2 regions of the Pseudoalteromonas sp. S8-8 genome follow, and region 2 is predicted to be linked to the other one. Evidence: predicted binding sites of a transcription regulator. Region 2 holds the regulator's gene; the other holds the start of a gene.
The links. Region 2 encodes FliA, which starts transcription of late flagellar genes. Its sites were predicted from a motif close to CTAAAGNTNNNNNNNNNNNNGCCGATA; they were not measured.

Region 1: L659_RS0114340 (VC2046/SO_2500 family protein) is a predicted target of FliA. The motif match lies at 2,142-2,168, and genes of this name have one in related genera.

Annotation. Positions count from the first base shown of each region.
Region 1 is NZ_AUTR01000041.1:11,994-16,429, forward strand. Features, by position in the region: gene L659_RS0114330 (diguanylate cyclase) at 1-904, opposite strand, end outside; gene L659_RS0114335 (DUF6172 family protein) at 1,098-1,400, opposite strand; gene L659_RS0114340 (VC2046/SO_2500 family protein) at 1,580-2,107, opposite strand; tRNA gene L659_RS0114345 (tRNA-Tyr) at 2,220-2,304, shown strand; tRNA gene L659_RS0114350 (tRNA-Tyr) at 2,354-2,438, shown strand; gene L659_RS0114355 (M48 family metallopeptidase) at 2,508-3,140, opposite strand; gene L659_RS0114360 (MHYT domain-containing protein) at 3,485-4,436, shown strand, end outside.
Region 2 is NZ_AUTR01000022.1:26,666-31,101, forward strand. Features, by position in the region: gene L659_RS0106130 (chemotaxis protein CheA) at 1-225, opposite strand, end outside; gene L659_RS0106135 (protein phosphatase CheZ) at 241-1,014, opposite strand; gene cheY (chemotaxis response regulator CheY) at 1,032-1,415, opposite strand; gene L659_RS0106145 (RNA polymerase sigma factor FliA) at 1,456-2,166, opposite strand; gene L659_RS0106150 (MinD/ParA family ATP-binding protein) at 2,193-3,053, opposite strand; gene flhF (flagellar biosynthesis protein FlhF) at 3,046-4,436, opposite strand, start outside.

The DNA.
Region 1 (4,436 bases), on a different contig from region 2:
GGTTACGGCCTTGCATATTGGACTCATACATTTTTTCATCTGCGATCTGCAAGGTGTTTTTGTTATTTACGTACGGTTGTAGGGTTGCACCGCCAATACTAATAGTCACAAAGTCATATTCTGAATATCTGTGTAATATTCCTAAATCGACCACATTTTGTTTAATTTTATCAGCAACACAAATTGCACCTTCAGTGCTTGTATGCGGTAGAACAACTACAAACTCTTCGCCGCCGTAACGCGCAACAAAATCGGTTGGCCTTTGCAAACTATTAGTAATAGTTTGTGCAACAAGGTTTAAAACCGTATCGCCTTGCACATGACCATAAAGATCGTTGTATTGCTTAAAGTAGTCTATATCGATGAGTAATAGTGCGTAGTCGACTTTTTCTCGTAAGGCGCTTCGTTCCATTTTAGAAAAATGCGCATCAAAATAACGACGATTGAATACCTTTGTTAAATCATCTAGAAATACTTTTTGATTGAGTAAGTCATGTTGAAGTTTCATCGTAATATGGGCGCGCACTCTTCTATATAAAGTTTCCGAGTTAGTTGGTTTCTTTATAAAATCTACAGCTCCGGCTTCCCAGCACTCTTCTTCTTGATTTTCAGATGAGGTTACAAAAATAACGGGGATATCTTGTGTTTCAGATATATTTTTTAATTTTAGACATGTTTCAATACCACTCATTCCTTCCATATTAATATCGAGTAGTATTATATCTGGCGGATTATGTTTACAAATTTCAATCGCATCCTCACCACAGCTCGTTGTTGTTACACTAAAATGCTCTGATAATATTTTTTTTAATACAATTAAGCTTAATAGCTGATCGTCAACGACAAGTACCTTAGAGCTCTTTAAGCTTAATTTCAATTGGTGGTCAGAGTAATTTATAGGCATGGTACAACTGTTTTGTTTTTTTAATTAAACACACCCTATATCACTATATTTTGTTATGCAAATGTTAATAAATTAAAATTCTACTTATTAGTTACTAATAAAAATGATTTATGGTGAATCTTTAATGCATAAAAACAAAAAATGAGCCACTTGGGCTCATTTTAAAACTTCGAACACTTAATTAAATTAAGTGTTATTCGTCATCATCTAAATCTAACTGTTGACGTTGAGCAGGTCGAGCTAAAATCTCTACATAGAAAGAGGTCAAACCTTGCTTTTCAATTTCGCCAATTTGGTTACTTAATTCAGCAACGTGCACAACTTGCGCATCTTCAGCTGTGTTACCAAACTTACAGTCAAATGCCCAATAGTCAGCATCTTCAGGTAGCGTTTTATTACGCTCTCTTTTCAAATATTTTTTCACTTCGTGCTTTGCAGCATCAACCATACGAGGGTATTTGATTTTCTCGTGATTTAGCGTGAATGTTTTCTTCATTACGTTCCTAATTACCTTGGTTTAATGATAATGGCATTTCATGTCATACCATTTGACGCCATTATAGCAATTGCATTTAATTTTTGGATGCTTTTTTTTCATTAAATCAATTATTAGCAAATATATAAAGCAGACCCGTTGTAAAGCATATATTAACTGGTGATTATTACAATCATATATCACACAGCAATAAGTTGAAGTGGTTGATGTATTGCATCATTATTAAGGCTGTCGTAAAAAGCAGCTGCATCTATAGGGGGATTAGCTAGTTGGGTTTGTTCGCTTTTAATTCTTCTTCTGACGGCAAGCTCACAGTTATCTATTATATTAAGTGAAATATGCTTATCATCATTTCTAATCGCAAGTGGTTCAGGGCTTAAGCATTGTCTTAACTTAATACTTGTCATACCACAGCGCGCTCCTTCTTGAGATATTAATGATGCATTAAATTGTCCAACCAACATATTATATTCATCAGGGGCTAAAAGTTGCTTTGGACCTGCGCCAAATTGCTTTCTTAACGCCTCTTCTTCTATAACTAAATTATCTGTTTCAGTTTTTGGTAAATGAAATTGACTAAAGTCGAGTGCGTCATGTGACAGCATCGCTAATAATAGTGCAAATTCGCCACGGCGATTTTCATGCACACTATTATTGAGTCTACTGTTTAACTGACTCTCTGTGATTAACAAATCATCTATTTGCATAGTCTTTAGCCGATTGTGGTAACTGATAGATATTTATCGGCTTTATTTCAATTTTCTTTAGCTTTTTTCTTTACTTAAATACGCAATTTGCTATTATCAGCGCCGTTGCATTGGAGGGGTTCCCGAGCGGCCAAAGGGATCAGACTGTAAATCTGACGGCTCAGCCTTCGCTGGTTCGAATCCAGCTCCCTCCACCACTTTTCTTACCGCTAAGTTAAGTGGGGCCAAATGCAATAAAATTAGTGTGGAGGGGTTCCCGAGCGGCCAAAGGGATCAGACTGTAAATCTGACGGCTCAGCCTTCGCTGGTTCGAATCCAGCTCCCTCCACCACTTCTCTACTATTCCTATATTCCTATATTCCTATATTCCTATATTCCTATATTCCTATATTCAGTAACATCAAAACACCCACTGTAAACTCATACCATTTTGTTTTAACCAATTAGATGATGTTTTGTAATCGGGGAAAAACGCCTCTACTCGCTGCCAAAAAGCTTTGCTATGATTTAAATACTTTAAATGGGCAAGCTCATGAACAATCACATAATCTATGGCGTGGTAAGGAGCACCTATAAGATGTAAATTAAAAGTGAGTTCTCGCTTGCTATTACAACTCCCCCACTTTCGTTTATAAACACCTATTTTTAAATCATTTGGCAACTCTTCACCCATTTGAGTACAGAAATACGCTAAACGCATCTCTATGTATGCAATAAGCTGCTCTTTTAAATAAGTCTCTAATAGCTGTCGATACTTTTGATTAGTGTTTTTAACTCGAGGAGATATTGTAATAAGTAAGTGGTCATCATACGGGGTTACTTTGGAATCTTGGCCTGAGTCCAGTTTCAAACAAATAGTTTCTGAAAAAACACTGATTTTTTTAGATTCAAAGGGGTACTGCTTAGTGTCATCAATTGACGATTGTTTTTTTAATTGTTCTGCAACCCACTCTTGTTTGTCAAATAACCAAGTATCAATGTGTTTTTTTGCGACAAAATGTGGCGCATACACAGTTACCTTTTGACTATGCACTTTTATTGCGACTGTTTTACGTCTAGTACTCTTTTTCAATTGATATTCAAACACGACCTAAACTCTAAATATTGCATCCGTTTATATAATCCATATTACCATCAATTTTAAACTCTTAAGCATAAAGTCGCACTTAACTCCTAATCCGCTTTATTATAATAAGCTATAGATTGAGCCGTCTGTTTTATTTGAATTGAAAGTTAAAACATTTTATTTACTTCAATAACAAAACAATAAATAAACTTGCTTAAAATTCGTCACTTTATGGCGCGATTAGAAATAACGGTTCATTTATTAGTAAATTAGATTAAACTTGTAAAATAAAGATTATATTTCGAGCCGTTATGCTATCAGCTTTCTTCATTACAGACCAAGATCCAAGCCTAATACTCAATGGGGTTTACGACCCTCTTCTAGTCTCAATGTCTGTATTAATAGCCATTTTTGCTGCTTTTTTTACTACTAAGCTCATTGATTTAGCAAAAGAGACTAAATTCCCTCGTTATCAACGTTTAGCAAATATAACTGCAGCAACTGTATTTTCTTCTGGTATTTGGAGTATGCACTTTATAGGTATGTTAGCTTTTTCGCTATGTACTAATATAAGCTACGATCCAACAATCACACTACTCTCTTTTCTTCCTGCTTTATTAGCATGTCAGTATGCGGTATCAATACTTGTAAATAGTGATGGAAACTTTAGAGTGCTCAGCATTTGCTCGATCTTACTAGGGGCTGGTATTGGTACAATGCATTACAGCGGTATGGCTGCAATGGAGCTTTCCCCAATGTTGCGCTATGACCCACTGACCTTTGGTCTTTCAATTTTAGTTGCCGTCGCTCTTTCGTTTATAGCGTTATATAGCCGCTTTAATCTTGAAAAATTTTTTCCAAAACTATCATACCTACAAAATAGAGCCATCAGCGCTATAATATTAGGCTTTGCTGTTGCTGCTATGCATTATATGGGCATGGCATCTACACGCTTTGTTGCAACATCTCCTCTTTTATATGACGACGCAAATGCTTCTGCTGGGCTCACTTTTGTAGCCATCGCGGTTGCAACTGCAACGATTGCCATTACAAGCGTAGTAGCGGTACTTAATGGCATGGTCAGATATAAAATGTTACTTGAAGAAAAGTCAGCCGACGAGTCTCGCTTAAACGCAATTTTAGGCACAGCCATTGATGGAATCGTAACGATTGATCACACCGGCATTATTTTAAGTTTTAACGAATCAGCCAGTAAAATTTTTGGCTGGCACGAAAATGAAGTACAAAATCATAATATTAAAA
Region 2 (4,436 bases):
TAAATCAAATACGTTTTCAGCGCCGTGGCAAGCATCAACAAGTTCTGTCATAGCTAAAAAGCCTGCACCACCTTTTACAGTGTGAAAGCCTCTAAATATGGCATTTAGTAACTCGGTATCTTCTGGATTATTTTCCAGTTCAACTAACTGTTCAGATAAAAGCTCTAGGATTTCTCCTGCCTCTACAAGAAAGTCTTGTAAAATATCTTCATCGACTTCAAACATGCAGTTACTCTCCTCTTAGAAGCCCAAACTTGATAAAAGATCATCGACTTCATCTTGATCAGACACAACATCATTACGCGATTCTTTATCAATAATAGGGCCTTCAGGACCTGCTAAAGTTTGTGTGGCAACTGGTTCTTTTATTTTTTGTTGTTCTACTTTATTCGCTGTGTTGTCACTGTCATCTTGTTCAGCAAACGCTGTTAAAAGATGAAGTAAGCTTTCTTCTACTTCTCTAACAAGTTCTATAACACGGCGAATAACTTGACCTGTTAAGTCTTGATAGTCTTGAGCCATTAGTACATTTGTCATTAAGCTTTGAAGCTCATCCGTTTTATGATGAGAGTTATTCATAAACTTATCGATACTATGGCAAAGTTGTTTAAACTCACCAAGCTCAATCTCCCGGCTCATTAAACGATCCCATGTCGGTTTGATATGAGATATTTCATCTGCAAGTTGCTGAGCTATAGGTAAACTAGCCTCAACAGCATCCATTGTTTTATTAGCCGCATTTTCTGTCATTTCTATAACATAATTAAGCCGCTTTTTAGCATCTGGAATCGCATCTGTCGTTATGTTAGTTAAGCGAGTATCAAGCTCAAAGCTTTTAAGTGCTTCGTGCAGTTGACGAGTCAACTTCCCAACTTCAGCAAATAATTTAGACTGCTCTTGCGAAGCTGTCTCTAAAATCAACTGATTAGCTTTATCTTGCTCATCGTTTTCTAAATAAATGACGAGTTGACGAGCTTGTTCTAACGTTATTTGAGGCGCAGCTGGTGCTGACATAAGCCTCTCCCCCATCATTAGCCTAAGCGTTCAAATACTTTTTCTAATTTAGTTTTTAATGTTCCAGCCGTAAATGGCTTAACAATATAACCATTAACGCCAGCTTGCGCTGCAGCTATTATTTGTTCTTTTTTAGCTTCTGCCGTTACCATCAGTACAGGGATATGTTTTAACTTATCATCTGCACGAATTGCTCTTAAAAGGTCAATACCTTGCATTCCCGGCATATTCCAATCTGTAACCACAAAATCAAACACTTGATTTTGTAACATAGGCAAAGCTGTAGACCCGTCATCAGCTTCTTGAACGTTAGTGAAACCTAAGTCACGTAATAGGTTTTTTATAATTCGTCTCATCGTTGAAAAATCATCAACTACAAGAATTTTCATGTTTTTATCCAAAACATCCCCCAGTGAGGTATTAACCTTAGTTTACTTACTACTAGTTTATCCAGTCATTGATTTTAGCTTTAAGCTTAATCATCGCCTGACCATGTATCTGACTTACACGCGATTCGCTTACATCGAGTATATGTCCTATTTCTTTTAAATTCATTTCATCGTTATAGTATAAAGAAAGTACCATCGCATCACGCTCTGGTAATGACTTTATTGCATTTAGCAAAGACTCATTAAACCGATCATTTTTAACATTATTAAAAGGTTTGTCTAGCGCTAAATCTTGGCCTACGGGAGTAATAACATCCTCATCTACACCAAGGTCTTCTATGCCTAATACTTTACTGGTATTAACATCATTTAAAATATGATGGTACTCATTGAGTGAAATTTCAAGTTTTTCAGCAACTTCTGTATCTGTTGGTTCGCGATTCAGACTGCTTTCGAGCCCAGTAATTGCCTCTGCAACTTGTCGGCTTTTACGGTGTACTGAACGAGGAGCCCAATCACCACGGCGCATTTCATCAAGCATAGCCCCGCGAATACGAATACCGGCAAAGGTTTCAAAGCTTGCGCCTTTTGTTGCATCAAAGTTTTTTGAAGCTTCTATTAAACCTATCATTCCTGATTGAATTAAATCATCAAGCTGAACGCTAGGTGGTAATCGAGCAATTAGATGACATGCCACTTTTTTGACAAGTGATGCATGTTTCTCAACAATCACATTTAAGTTTTGTGTTGATTGATATCCCATAGCTCTATTCACCAATGTTGTCATAATTAGCCGTTTACTAGTTTCTCAATGAAAAACTCTAAATGCCCAGATGGTTGATTTGGTATTGGCCATTTAACTGCTTTTGTCGCCAGCGCTTTAAACGCGAGAGCGGCTGGCGAACTTGGAAAGAGCTCAACAATCACCTTTTGGCGACGTGTTGCTTTGCGCATATTTTCGTCATAAGGAACCGTTGCTACTAGCTCCATTGAAACATCTAAAAAGCGATCGGTAACTTTAGATAGTTTTGCAAATAATTCAGTGCCTTCACGCATACTGCGGACCATATTGGCAACAATTTTGAACTTATAAACACCGTGCTCGCGGCTTAATACTTTAATAAGTGCGTAAGCATCGGTTATTGATGTTGGTTCATCGCACACTACAACCATTACATCTTGTGCTGCTCGTGAGAAGCTTAGCACCATGTCTGAAATACCAGCGGCTGTATCTACAATTAAAATATCAAATTCGGTATTCAATTCGCTAAATGCACGAATTAGCCCGGCATGCTCAGATGGCGATAGTTCAACCATACTTTGCGAGCCCGATGTAGCGGGTACAATTTTAATACCAGCAGGGCCTTCAACTAAAATCTCGTCAAGCTCACATTCACCTGACAAAACGTGTGATAAATTGCGCTCTACACGTAAACCAAGCATCACATCACAGTTTGCTAAACCTAAGTCAGCATCCAGCACTAATACTCTATTACCTTGTTGCCCTAGTGCAATAGCGGTATTTAGAGAAACATTTGTTTTCCCTACCCCACCTTTACCACCGGTTACAGCGATAACTTTTACGCCGTTGTTATTGTTTTGACTCATTTTGCGCAGGCCGCTTGCTTGATCTAATACTGTGTTAATCATACATCCCTACTGTACTTGGCGCCACTGCTTGGTGCCTTGAATGTTGTGCTTTTGTTCTTTTTAAATATAATTGCTCAGCCTTTTTCACTAGTTTCTCAGCATTTGCAACACGAATATCTTCTGGCACTCGTTGACCGTTAGTAAGATACCCTATTGGGAGGCGATTTTGAATCGCAATACTAATAATCTCACCCAAACTTAATGATTCATCTAACTTAGTGAAAATACAACCACTTAACTGTACTTTTTTAAAGTGACGTACTGTTTCTTGTAATACATTAATTTGTGCCGTCGCGCTTAGTACTAAGTAGCTGCGAATATCCACACGTTGGTTACGCATTAACGTGTTTAACTGCTCAGTCAAACGTAAATCTCGCTGACTCATACCTGCTGTATCAATTAATACTAGACGTTTATTTCGTAAATGATATAAAACTTCAGCTAATTCATTAGCATCTTTAACTTGCTTTACACCACAACCAATAATACGGCCGTAAGTAGCAAGCTGTTCATAAGCACCAATTCTGTATGTATCAGTGGTTATTAAGGCCACTTTATCAGCGCCATATTTTTGTGCACCTAACGCTGCAAGCTTAGCAACTGTTGTTGTTTTACCAACACCTGTTGGACCCACTAACGCATATACACCACCTTGGCGAAGTATTTCATTATTGGTTGTTTGCATTTGATCTTCGACCATCGTTAACAACGCTTTCCAGCCTTGCTTACGAGATACATCATCAGGTACAAAACATGCCATTTGTTGCGCTACTTCTTTATCAATACCCATACCGACTAAGCGGTCAACCATGCAAGCGCGTGTTGGATCGCGACGCGCCATATCTTGCTGCATTAAGCCTGATACTTGATGCTCAAGTAATTGACGAATTGCGTTCATTTCTTCACGCATTGTTGTCATTTCTTCGCTTTCATTATTGGGTGTTTGTTGGCGAGCAGTTACTGGACTATCTAAATCATCAAAGTCGCTGTCTAAATCATCAAAACCTAAGCTATCCGCTTGAGTTTGTGGACGAACTGGCGCTGCATTTTCAGGAGCAAACATATTTTTAGTACGCTGTTCCATAGCTGGTTCTTGATAGTTATCGGTAGTATCAATACCTGATTGTGAAAACATTGATGCAAGTTCAGGGGAGCGAGGACGCGGTGATTGGCGCTCTAATAAAGCCTGTAGGCTGTCAGCCACTTTTGCTTGCGGCTCTGGTTTGGCACGCTGAGGCTCTGGTTTTACAAAATTATGCATGCTTTGCTGTGGTGCTTGAGCGCGCGGTTCTGCAGTACGTTGTGGTTGCGCTGCTACTTTAGGGGCTGCTTTGTCATAATCAACTGCCGCTACAATTTCTACACCGTTAGCCAGCTTCTTAT